Regions from separate parts of the Faecalimicrobium sp. JNUCC 81 genome, predicted to be linked through region 3. Evidence: riboswitches for the same ligand, from Rfam matches in the RefSeq annotation. Region 3 holds a riboswitch; each other region holds the start of a gene.
What was found. Region 3 has a riboswitch for cyclic di-GMP ahead of JNUCC81_RS19210 (immunoglobulin-like domain-containing protein). Riboswitches for the same ligand answer to the same signal wherever they lie in the genome.

Region 1 (3,252 bases), on a different replicon from region 3:
TATAACATCATTCGCATCAGCTTTAGCCAAAGACTCATTTAACTGTACTACAGTTTTTACATTGTATGTAGTAACCTCTTGCATAGATCTTAATTGATCAAATCCAGCTTTATTACTTCCTCCTCCAACTTGAGTTATAGTCTTAAAAGATTTAGTATTAGTTACATCTTTTTGTTTTTGATTTAATCCGTTTCTAACTAGTACAACTGGTGAATCATTCTTAGCAGCAAGTACACCTACAGCTAATCCATCTATTAATTCTGATTCTTTAGCCATACCATCTTTAGCTACATAAGCATTCTTTAATTCTTTTTCTGTATAGAATGTTTCTATAACTTTTGCATTAGTTTCATTTCTATTTGCGCCATCTAATCTTTTAGCGTTTGGAAATTTATTACCTATTTCATTTGATACCGCACTTGTTCCCCCTATTATATAAGAAGTTTTTATATCTTCTCCTTTTATAAATTCATCAGATACTTGTGTTCCTTTACTTGGGTGAGAAAGTATTACTGGCATATCTTTATCAGCTGCAACTGGCGCAACACTTATTGCATCTACTAAACCTTTATCTCCATTTACTACAGCTATTTCAGATACATCTTTTGTACTATCTAATCTCTTTGCTATTTCTAGAGAGGTTTCATATCTAGTATTTCCCCAAATTCTATCTACTGATAATTTTTCAGCTTTTAGAGCATCTTCTACTGATTTTTTTAATACATTTGTTCCACCTATTAAATAAACTTTTTGTACACCTAATCTCTTTAACTCAGCTTTTATTCTTTCATCTAATTTATTATTTTGAGTTAAAAGCATTGGAGCATCTTTGGCTTCTGCAAAAGGTGTTGCAGTTAATGCATCTGCTAATGCACTATCATTTACAATTACTGCTTCTTTAGCGCTAGACCACCCCTTTTTACTTATTTCTATTGCTGTTTCCCATCTACCTTTTCCTACTAAAGTTTCGCTAGCTGCACCTTGTGCTGCATCCACAGTTGTTAAGTTTCCTAATCCACTTCCTGCTACTAATGTCACAGTAAGAAGTGATGCTATTTTCTTTGGTAATTTCATTATATTTCCCCCTTAGTTTTATATAAAAAGATACCAGCTTAAATAAAAAATATAGATATCTATATTTTTTATTTAAATTAGTCTATTTCACTACTAACTCCATATAACCCAAGTGACCACATACAGATTATACTTCTCAGTTCCTAAATTTTATTTTTATAATATAAAACATCTTTATTTCACTTTAAATTTATTTTATTATATTATGATTTTATATTTTAACATTTTCCTTTTCAATCTAATTTATTCTATTTTTTACGACATATCTATATAGGTTTTTATTTATTATTACAATGATAAATTCTCAATTAAATTTTCATCACTGTAACAAAGTTTAAATTCGAAAAAACTTCTAATTTTGTCGTCTTTTATTTACTTTTTTAGTTAGCTTTCTAATTTTACTATTTTTATTTAATTAATTTTATAAAATTTACGTTTTAACTTATTTTTTATTTTTATTCTATAATAATTTTAAGTCAAAAATAACTCAAGCAAATGGAATACCTATTTGCTTGAGTTAATAAATTTCACATTATATTTTTAAATCATCTTATAGATGATATTACATTTGAGTTTATATTTCCACCTACTTCTATTATGTTTTTATATCCACTTTGTTTAATAGCTTTAACCTGAGATGCAGTCAATTTATTAGTTCCTATTACTATAGGTGCATTTTTCATACCAGCTAAATTCCCTACTGATAATGCATCTATAAGCTCATCTGATTTAGTTATTATTATAGTATCTATATTTTTATGGAATTTTTCAACTACTTTTGCATTAGTTTCTTGTCTATTTGCTCCATATATCCTATTACTTTCTAAACTATTTCCAGCTATGTTTTCTAAACTACTTATAATATTTATCGTCATAACTTGCTCTCCACCTATTATATAGATATCTTTTTTTCCAAAATTAATTATCCATTTAGTAATCTCTTCATTTAACTTATTTCCATTAGTTATAACTATAGGTTGTTTATCTTTACAAGCTTTCGATAATATACTCATAGCATCGGCTTCACCTTTATATCCATTAACTAAATATAAACTCTTTATATCACTTATATTTTGTATATACTTAGCTATTTGTAGTGAAGTTTCTTCTCTATTATCTCCAGCTATTCTTACTATATTTTCTTTAGATATATTTGTAGTATTTGATATTTCATTTACCACACTTTCTTGTATAGCATTAGGTCCACCTATTATATAAATTTTAGATGGTTTTAATCTTTTTAGTTCATTTTTTGTCTCATTTGGTAATTTATCTTTACGAGTTAGTAAAGTTGAAGAATTGGTTACTGACGATAATGGTCCTGATGAAAGTCCATCAGAATAGCTACTTCCATTGACTAAAACTACTGAATCTGTTTTATTTTGAAATGCTTCTTGGCTAATTTTTGCCGCTGTATCATATCGATTAGTTCCTATTATTTTTTTAACTGGTATATTTCCAATATTACTAGTATCAACATAAGCTATATCTTGGCCTTTATTTTCAGGTATTTTTATATCTTTATCGATTGAAGGATGTAGTACTACACAACCTCCACCTCTTAAATCTGTTCCTTTACCAGCATATATTCTTGGTACTATATCATTAAATCCATCTTCATTTTTAAATCCATATTTTCCACTTGGTTCATTCAACACTAAAGCTACTCTAAAGTTTGTCATAAACTCTCCAAATGTCATATTGGGATCAATATATTTTTGAATAATTGATTCTACCGATTTATAATTACTTTGTGGGCTATTTAATATTTCTTTATATATATAATCTCCTTGTCCTACTTGTATTCTTAGATATTCCATGAATAAATAGGATAATGCATAATTTGATACTGTATCTCCATTATAATCCCAGTATAATAATGAGTGACCATTGGCTATTGATTTTGATTTGTTATAATAATTTATTCTATTTTCTCTTGGCTTTTTTAGATAAACTTGTTCCGCTGCCAATGATAAACCTTCATCTAGCCAAGTTTCCATATCTTGTTTATTTCTTTTTAATACATTTTCATTATAATTTACCATATGTTGAAATTCATGAGCTAAAACTGGATATATTTTTGAAAGGTCTTTTTTATTACCTGTACCCATAGCTGGATAAGTATCAATATAAAACATTTCACAATGATTAGAATTTTCTACATCATATAAATCTTTG
Region 2 (3,252 bases), on a different replicon from region 3:
TAATGCTCAAGGAGAATACTACTTAACAGATACTATCAAGATAATGAGAGATAAAGGTCAAAAAGTAGGAGCTTATAATGGTTCAACAATAGAGGAACTTATGGGGGTTAACTCAAGGGTTGAATTATCAAAAGCTGAGGAAATAATGAGAAGAAGAATAAATGAATCTCATATGGTAAATGGAGTTACTATAATAGATATTAACTCAACATATATAGAATCAGATGTTGAAATAGGAAATGATACAATAGTATATCCTGGATCTATGTTAAAAGGAAATACAAAAATAGGTTCAAGTTGTGTAATAGGAATGAATTCTAGTATAACAAATTCTACAATAGGAGACTATACAGAAGTAGAAAGTTCAACAATAATAGATAGTACTGTTGGAGAAAATACTACAGTAGGTCCATATGCATATCTAAGACCAAAGAGTAATATAGGAAATAATGTTAAAATAGGAGACTTCGTAGAAGTTAAAAATGCTACTATAGAAGACAACTCTAAAGCATCACATCTTTCTTATATAGGAGATGCCCATGTTGGCAAGAATGTAAATATAGGTTGTGGAGTAGTATTTGTAAACTACGATGGAAAAAATAAATTTAAATCAGTAGTAAAAGATGGAGCATTTGTAGGATCAAACTCTAACCTAGTTGCGCCTGTAACAGTAGAAGAGAAGGGATACATTGCTACAGGATCTACTATAACTGATGATGTTCCACAAGGATCATTAGCAATAGCAAGACAAAGACAGGTAGTAAAAGAAGGATGGGTAGAAAAGAAAGACTCAAAAGGTAACAAATAATTAGCTTATTATTTTAGACTAAAGATTAGCCTAAAATTTATTAATAAATATATCATAGTTTTTAAATTTTCGGGAGGATACCAATGAATACTAGCGGAAGCGAAATCAAAATACTTGCAGGAAATTCATCTAAGGAATTAGCATCAAAGATTGCTGATTTTATAGGTGTACCAGTATCAGATTGTGAAGTGGGTACATTTAGTGATGGTGAAATATGTTTAAACATGAACGAAACAGTAAGAGGGTGCGACGTTTTCGTAGTTCAATCTACTAACAGTCCAGTAAATGATAACCTAATGGAACTATTAATCATGATAGATGCATTAAGAAGAGCATCTGCTGGTAGAATAACAGCAGTTATACCATACTACGGATATGCTAGACAAGACAGAAAAGCGAAATCAAGAGATCCAATCACAGCTAAGTTAGTTGCTAATCTTATAACAGCTGCTGGAGCAGACAGAGTATTAACTATGGATTTACATGCTGCACAAATTCAAGGATACTTTGATATACCATTAGATCACTTACAAGGTGGAAATATATTAGCTGATTACTTCAATGAAAAAAACATAGAAGATTTAGTAGTAGTTTCTCCAGACTTAGGAAGTGTTGCTAGATCAAGAAAGTTTGCTAATAGCTTAAACGGAGAAGTTCCAATAGCTATAATAGACAAGAGAAGACCTAAGGCTAATGTATGTGAAGTAATGAATATAATTGGAGAAGTTAAAGGTAAAAATGTTATATTATTAGATGATATGATAGATACAGCAGGAACAATAGTAAATGCTGCAAATGCCCTTAAAGAATTCGGTGCTAAAGAAGTTTACGCTTGTTGTACTCATGGTGTATTATCAGGTCCAGCAATAGAAAGAATAGATAATTCAGCAATAAATGAATTAATTGTACTTGATACTATACAACTTTCAGAAGAAAAGAAAATAGATAAAATAAAAGTTAAAACAGTAGCTCCATTATTTGGAAATGCTATAAAGAAAATATTTGCTAACGAATCAGTTAGTGTATTATTCTAATTAACAAAATGCACCTCATTTTTATAATGTAGGTGCATTTATTATTTACATAAGTAATTATAATTTGAAAAAATTTCCAACATGTGTTGACTGGTTATATTATGCTAAAGTATAATATACTAAAGTTAAATTTTTATATAGAGTAACAAAGAAGTACATCCAGTATATGGGCGCTTTGGATGTATGGAGTTAGTAGCGCAACCGACGACTATATTCAATTCATTATCATTGAAGTATAGTCATTTTTTATGTTCTAATTTATTAAAATAGTAAAATTTAGGTATATAAGGCAAAGAATAGGAGGGATGCAATGAGGTATAAGAATAATAAAGGATTTACCTTAGTAGAGCTTCTAGTAATAATAGCAATAATAGGAATATTAGCAGTAGTATCATTACCAGCATTATTTGACAATATAAATAAGGCTAAAGTTTCAGAATTACTATCTGATTATAACGTTATAAAAGCTGGTATAGCTCAATATTACTCAGATAATAACTATAAATTAAAGTCAGAAATAGTAGCGAATACAGACGGTTCAAATACAATAAGATTACATTCTTATCTGAGTGAACAAAAAAAGATACAAGATTATTTTGATAATATAATAGATGAAACTCCATTTGGAGGAAGATATTATATTTCAATTAATAGTAGTAAAAATTCAGTAGTAGTACATGGAGAAGATATGAATCAATCTTCTATAAATGTTATAAATAGATTTTCTAAGTACATAAAAGAAAAATCGAACGGGGGTATAGATGTAAATAGTGGTCATTTTTCAATGAATATAGCTCCACAATAATAAAATGATTTAATTATTAATTTAGTATAAAAGATAGAGGAATATATTATGAAAAAAAATAGAGGGTTTACATTAGTAGAGTTATTAGTGGTAATAGCAATAATAGGAATATTGGCGGCAGTAGCATTGCCAGCATTATTTAAAAATATAAACAATTCTAAAATGGCAAAACTAAAATCTGAGCTTAATGCATTTAAGTCATCTTCAATGGTATATTATACTGAAAATAATAGGTTACCAATTAATAAAAATGAAATGTCTGAAAATATAGAAGAAATGCCCAAAAGAACTCCTTTTACAGTAAATGTGAGAAATAAGGGATACAATATAATTCCAGTATATAAAAAGGATTCAAAAGAGTTAGAGAGAATTGACATTGGTATGGAAGTAAGTGAAAGTGCTATTTCAAGAAAATACTTTGAGCAAGATGAAGAGTTAAAGAAAGTTTGGAAATGTGTAACGACAACTCCAAATGAATCAAATATATACGGTGTATATGTAAGTATATATTCACCAAACTAAAGTTAATAGGGGGAGTTTATATGAAAAAGAAAAATCAAAAAGGATTTACGTTAGTAGAACTATTAGTAGTAATAGCAATAATA
Region 3 (3,252 bases):
TGATTGCCAACAGAAAGTCCAGTTAAATCGGTTTTTGGATATACTATACTAGCTGTAATATTGCCATCTTCTGTATCATTTGCTAATACTCCAGCTTGTAGATTTGTTGTATATCCTTTTCTTATAGATATATCAGATAGTCCTGATATAGTTGGAAATTGATTAGTTACTGTTACTTTTCGTTTTGCAATAGTAGTATTCCCGTCACTATCTGTTACTGTATATACTATAATATATGTTTTATTAGATCCAGCAACTGGTTTACCAACTATTCCTTTTACTATAGGAATTAATCCCTTATCATGGTCATCAGTTACCATTACTCCATCTAATAAGCCAAATCGATCTACTTCACCAAGTTTGATTGTTACATCATTTGCACCATTTATAGTAGGAGGCTCATTTGTTGATACATTTACTACTCTAGTTTCTTTAGTAGTATTTCCATCGCTATCTGTTATAGTATATTCTATACTGTGCTTTCCTAGATCTAGCTTTGTTATATCAGTTTTTGGTAATACTATATTTTTTGTAATATTTCCATCTTCCTCATCATGTGCAGTTATCCCATTTTTTAAGTCGAAATTCTTACCTTTTCTTATTTCAACTTCATTAAGTCCTGATATCGTTGGAAATTGATTCGTTACTGTTATTTCTCTAACTACCCTCGTAGTATTTTTATGATTATCTGTTACTGAGTAGGTTAATTTATATGTTTTATTAGAACCAGGACTTGGTTTTCCTATTTCACCACTTATAGTTATTCTGTCAGTTATAATACCATCTTGATTATCTTCCGCTATCACACCATCTAATTTATTAAATGAATCTACTTCATTTATTTTTATAGTCTTATTGCTAGCTCCTCTAATAATTGGTTCATCATTACTCAAAACTATAACATCTACAGTTTTCATAACGGAATTATAGTCACTATCCTGAACAATATAAGTAACTTTATATGTACCTTCCTTAGACAAATCTAGTAATGAATCATTTACTACTATTTTATTGGTAATGTTACCATCTTCAATATCAGTAGCAACTACATCTTCTAGTAAATCTATGGGTATGTTCTTATAAGTTATCAAATTATTTGCTTTTAATGTTGGAACAGCTCCACCAGTATTCATTCTAAATCCTGATTTAATAGGGAATCCACCTATCTCTCCATTTGAAGCAATCGATTTAAAGTCTGTTGTATAAACCTTATCAAAGCTATCAACTATCGCAGTAAATTTTATTAAGTACTGAGTATTTTTTACAATTCTACCTGTATTAAATTCTATTAAGTTATCTGTTGCTGTAATGCTTAATCTATCTGTTATTTCATTATTAGTCTTTATATCTATTACACTTATGCTCTTTTTGTCTACGCTTTGTCCACTATCTAGAGTTATAATAGTATTAATATTATCTACATCTTTTTTAGCAGTTAACGTTGCTTTTATCTTTATTTCATTTGTCTTTGGATTAAAAATGCCTCCTATATCTCCATTATTTAGTGTTCCTCTACCTATATAATTTTCTCCATCCCAAAATGGATCTAACCATCCAGTAACTCCAAAATCTGCTGGTACAACATTTAATGTCTCATCTGCCACTCCATCTTTAAGAGGTAAATTAGTTATATTACCATCTTTATCAACTAATTCAGAGCTTATACTATAAGTTCCTTTATGTGACTTAATGCTCGTCATTATTGAAAGATTTAAACTCCTATCAAATTTAAAATCTTGATTAAATTTTACTTCGACATAATTTTTATCTGGATGTTTAATTAACTCAATAGCATGATTCTGTGGTGATACTTGTATTTTAGAGTAATCTATCGCACTACTTGAAATATTTAATCGTACTATTGTATTTTGAGGTATATTACCGTATCTATCTCCCACAGCTGTGAATTTAATATTTATATCTATTGCTTCACCGTATCGGAAGTCTTTTCCTAATTCTGGATCAACCTCAATCGAAATATTTCCCAAACTAACACTATTTATATCTTTTTTATCATCTTTGTCTTTGCCTGTACTAGACGTTACTTCACTATCTTCTTTATCTTTGTCTGTACTAGACGTTACTTCACTATCTTCTTTATCTTCTTTATCTTTGCCTGTACTAGACGTTACTTCACTATCTTCTTTATCTTTGTCTGTACTAGATATTACATCACTATCTTCTTTATCTTTGTCTGTACTAGATATTACATCACTATCTTCTTTATCTTTGTCTAAAAATTTATTCTCTGATTTTTCTTCTAAATCCACATTCTTTATTTTATCTTCCATTGCTAATACATTTATTGGCATTGATTGAGCTACTATTGATGAAATTAATGACAATATAACAATTTTTTTTACTCTGTCGTATTTCTTTTTTAACATATTTCTCCTCCATAGTTTAATATAATATTATTTATTTTCCAATCTAGATTAGGGTAATAATATCATTTTTTAATATATTAAAATTTCTAATCCATTTAGATTATTAACTACTAAATTACATGTCTTTTCTGCATTATTATGTAATCTGTAAAAAATTTTATATGTAAATGTTTCATAAATATTTACATTTGCTTTATCAGATTGTATTTACACTCCAGATGTATGATCTAATTTATGTTTATATATAGCCGGTTTCACCACTAACTCCGTGTATTCCAGGTGACCACATACAGAATACATTTCAAAGTATCTATTATTTTATTTTGTATGCTAATATGTGTTAGTTTAAATTAAATTCTATTATCGTAAAATTGGATAGATAAATTCTTCGATGCAAACTCCCTCCCCCTATTTCCTTATTTCTACAAATAACAATGTAATTTATAAGATGTTTAAATTTAATTTATCATTTGAAGTTTTATATTTTCTATCTTTTTACTAAATATCGATTATTTAAATTGTTATATTATTAGCAACAAAGGTTTGACTTTGTATTTATTTAGATATATAACTTAAGCTTATATTTATAATACTTACATTAATATCAAATATATATCACTGAGTTTAATAGAAAAAAATATATTTTTTGTCAAATAATATATTTTCTTATCATAATATATCATTTTAAAGTAAAACGTTATAAAATGAAATGAAATAATATGTAAATACTGATAAATTTATACATTTTCTATCTATATATTGTTTTTACCTTGTATCTTTTTTAAATATAAATTAGTGTATTTAGTTTAAAGACAGTAGTTAGTAAAGAAAAGTTCAAATTTAAAAGAAAAATAAACTAAGTTAT
Region 4 (3,252 bases), on a different replicon from region 3:
TCGTTGGATTAAATTGTACTTCTAATAAATCACTTGTGACTGTATACTCTCCAGTAGTTATCTTACTAAAGTTATCTCCCTTTGTTGTTGGTGAAACATATATACTAAAGTTTTTAGCAAATCCTTTACCACCATTTCTACTTTTATATACTAATCTATTTAAAACTTGAGCTTCTTTTAAAGTTAAGTTTACTTCATTTTTAAATGAATCAGAGTTTGGTCTTCCTGTTTCCCAATGTGTATTTATATCTTCATCAACTGCAAATTTTAATGCTGATCCCCCGTATTGACCGCCGTTATTCGATATATTTGCTATTTTTTCACTACCTATTCTAAACGCTTTATCATACTCATTTATATGAGACGTGTAAAAAGGTGTAAATTTACTTATAATTGCATTAGTAGATGTTACTTCCCCTTGTTGTACTAATTCTATAGCATTTAGTAAATTTTCTTTATAATCTTCATAAAATGGATGACTTTTAGCTTCTTCTTCTAATGCTTTTATTTTTTCAACAGTATTAAATTCATCTCCAATTTGACTCATCGCAGAATCTTTAAATAGTCTATCCATTTTTTCGCTTAATTTATCTTGAGTGTATAACCCAAACTCAGCTGCACAAGCCCAGTTTTCATATCCTTTTTTAAATACAAATTTAACCCTTTTAAACTCTGTTGGATTAAATCTTATTTCAATAGAATTTTGAGTTATTTGTGATGTTCCACTAGATACTAAGTCAAAAGTGTCACCTTTAGATGTTGTTGAAGCGTATATATCGAATGCTTCAGCAAATCCTCTATTTGAACCACGAGGTGCAGTATATACTATTCTATTTAATTTAGTTAATTCACTTAATTCCATTACAACTTCATTTGTAAAACTTGAAGAATTTTGCTTAGCAGAATGCCATTTAGTCTGTGGATTTCCATCTATTGCTCTAGATATTGCATTTTCTGCATAACTTCCACCATTAGCAGTTATCGATACTATCTTATTAGAAGGTAGTTTGTAAATTTCATTATATGCTGGAAGTAAGTCACTGTTTATATCTTTAAACTTAGATACTTTTGCATCAGTATAACTAACTTCTTTTTTATCAACAATTAACTTAGCATTATCTATATCTTCTTTAAAATCCTCGTATAGTGGATGATTTTTAACGTCTGATTCTAAAGCAATTATTTTTTCTATACTATTAAATTCTTCACTAACTTGATTCTTAGAGCTATTTGTAAATAAGCTTTTCATTTTATCACTTATTTCATCTGCTTTATAAAACATAAATTCTGATGCTGATGCCCACTCTTGATTAGCTTTTTTAAATTTGAATTTTATTCTTTTAAATTCAGTTGAATTGAACTTAATCTCTACTATATCTCCGCTAGATCCTTTATACTCTCCACTAGTTACTAGTTTAAAGTCATCGCCTTCATTTGTAAGAGAAGTATATATTTCAACTTCTTGAGCAAAACCTTTACCTTTTGCCGATACTTGTCTTGCCGCATATACGATTCTGTTTAAGTTAGTTACTTCATTTAACCCAACTACTACTTCATTTGTGAATTCTGAGCTATTTGGTTTTCCAGTTTCCCAGTGTGTCTTTAGATTTCCATCTATAGATTTCTCAATGTTGTCACTTCCATATTTCCCACCATTGTTAGTTATAGATGTTATGTTTGAGTTGTCCATTTTGAATACTTCATTATAAGCATTTAATTTATCATTATTATATAAATCAAATTTACTTATAGTAGCTTTCTTAACTTCATTTTCAGATGAAATTTCTAATTTTGAAGTGTTGCTGTTCGGTATCTCACTTGCTAAAACTTCTATTGTTGTAGCTGAGAAATTAGTGATTATCGCTGCCATAGTTACGGCTGCTATTTTTTTTCTGTGCATATTTTACCTCCTGATTAGTTTTATAACCCTCAGAAGTACATTAAAAAAGCTACTCAAAAAGAGTAGCCTTGTATATTACCTAATAAATTTAATATTTTCACAATAAACAAAAGTAATAATATTAATTAACTAAGCTTAAAAACAAAAAGTATAATGTACTCTTTGGCAACTGGCTGACATAGTTATAAACCTTAGTCCCTATAGCTTTGCGTCCCCAGATTTCCCTAGGTTTGCCTATTTAATTTTATTTTAAAATTATTTTCATTATTATTATACATTTTTTTCCATCATTTGCATAGTATAAATTTTCATTTAATTTTGATTAATCAGACTTAATCGATTTTTTATCAACTTTTAGAATTCTTAGCTTCTATATCTGATTATAAATTCTAGTTTCTTTAAAATTAATAATTTATAATATTATTTTTTCATAATTTTTCTTGAAATATATAAAATATTATAATTGCAGTAATTAATGTAAAAATAGATGTAATTAAATTTGAATCTACTGAAACATAAAATACATAAAAACAAGCATTGTCTATTGCATGAAGAAGTATACACAACCAAATACTTTTTGTTTTATAAAATAACGGAGTCATTATAAATGATGTAGCAATACAACTTATAGCAAATGGTATAAACATAAGTTTTTGTTGATGTGAACCTACAACAAACCACATTGGAATATGCCAAATTGACCAAACAAATCCAAGTACTAAAGTAGCTATAGTTGGAGAAAATCTTTCTAGAAGCCTCGGTAATAGAAATCCACGCCATCCAATTTCTTCAAGTCCTCCTCCAATAATTGCAAAAGGTACAATAAAAATAATTAAGCTAAGTGGATATCGTAGCATCAATAAATTGTTGCCTTGAGTTTTAAAAGCTATATATGCAGATGCCCATAATATAATTGGAGCAAAAATAGTGTATAAATACATAATCGGCTTTTGTTTTATATTTATTATAGATTTTAAAAATAATTTAAATTCATTAGTTTTATTATAGTATCTTTTAAATGTAATAAATGCTGCAATAGAAGGTGAATATCCTGCAATACCATAAATTATCATAAAAATAGGTGTCCCGAAAGTTAATATATTAAATTGTGTTGTTATTATCGATATTGTATAAAAAATCATACTTATGGTGATTAATGAAATCGTGTAAAACTTCAATTCCTTATTCATATATTACCCTCCTTATCTACCTATATTTTTTGTACTATATATAAATTTATTATGCCACTACTATTAATATTACTTGCATAAAAATAAAGCCTATTATATTTAATTATTGTAGGCTTTATAATAATCTCAAATTTGTATATTTTAAATTAATTTATGATAATT

Region 1: it holds a riboswitch for cyclic di-GMP, as region 3 does, so the genes downstream of both, JNUCC81_RS02980 (cell wall-binding repeat-containing protein) here and JNUCC81_RS19210 (immunoglobulin-like domain-containing protein) in region 3, are expected to answer to the same signal.
Region 2: it holds a riboswitch for cyclic di-GMP, as region 3 does, so the genes downstream of both, JNUCC81_RS17945 (type II secretion system protein) here and JNUCC81_RS19210 (immunoglobulin-like domain-containing protein) in region 3, are expected to answer to the same signal.
Region 4: it holds a riboswitch for cyclic di-GMP, as region 3 does, so the genes downstream of both, JNUCC81_RS10110 (NPCBM/NEW2 domain-containing protein) here and JNUCC81_RS19210 (immunoglobulin-like domain-containing protein) in region 3, are expected to answer to the same signal.

Annotation. Positions count from the first base shown of each region.
Region 1 covers NZ_CM132203.1:598,590-601,841, reverse strand. Annotated here, with positions in the region: gene JNUCC81_RS02980 (cell wall-binding repeat-containing protein) at 1-1,074, opposite strand, end outside; cyclic di-GMP riboswitch class II at 1,145-1,228, opposite strand; gene JNUCC81_RS02975 (cell wall-binding repeat-containing protein) at 1,620-3,252, opposite strand, start outside.
Region 2 covers NZ_CM132203.1:3,666,636-3,669,887, reverse strand. Annotated here, with positions in the region: gene glmU (bifunctional UDP-N-acetylglucosamine diphosphorylase/glucosamine-1-phosphate N-acetyltransferase GlmU) at 1-808, shown strand, start outside; gene JNUCC81_RS17950 (ribose-phosphate diphosphokinase) at 892-1,842, shown strand; cyclic di-GMP riboswitch class II at 1,977-2,057, shown strand; gene JNUCC81_RS17945 (type II secretion system protein) at 2,153-2,647, shown strand; gene JNUCC81_RS17940 (type II secretion system protein) at 2,696-3,169, shown strand; gene JNUCC81_RS17935 (type II secretion system protein) at 3,190-3,252, shown strand, end outside.
Region 3 covers NZ_JBSJXY010000002.1:45,094-48,345, forward strand. Annotated here, with positions in the region: gene JNUCC81_RS19210 (immunoglobulin-like domain-containing protein) at 1-2,387, opposite strand, end outside; cyclic di-GMP riboswitch class II at 2,625-2,708, opposite strand.
Region 4 covers NZ_CM132203.1:2,050,589-2,053,840, forward strand. Annotated here, with positions in the region: gene JNUCC81_RS10110 (NPCBM/NEW2 domain-containing protein) at 1-1,900, opposite strand, end outside; cyclic di-GMP riboswitch class I at 2,062-2,145, opposite strand; gene JNUCC81_RS10115 (CPBP family intramembrane glutamic endopeptidase) at 2,329-3,090, opposite strand.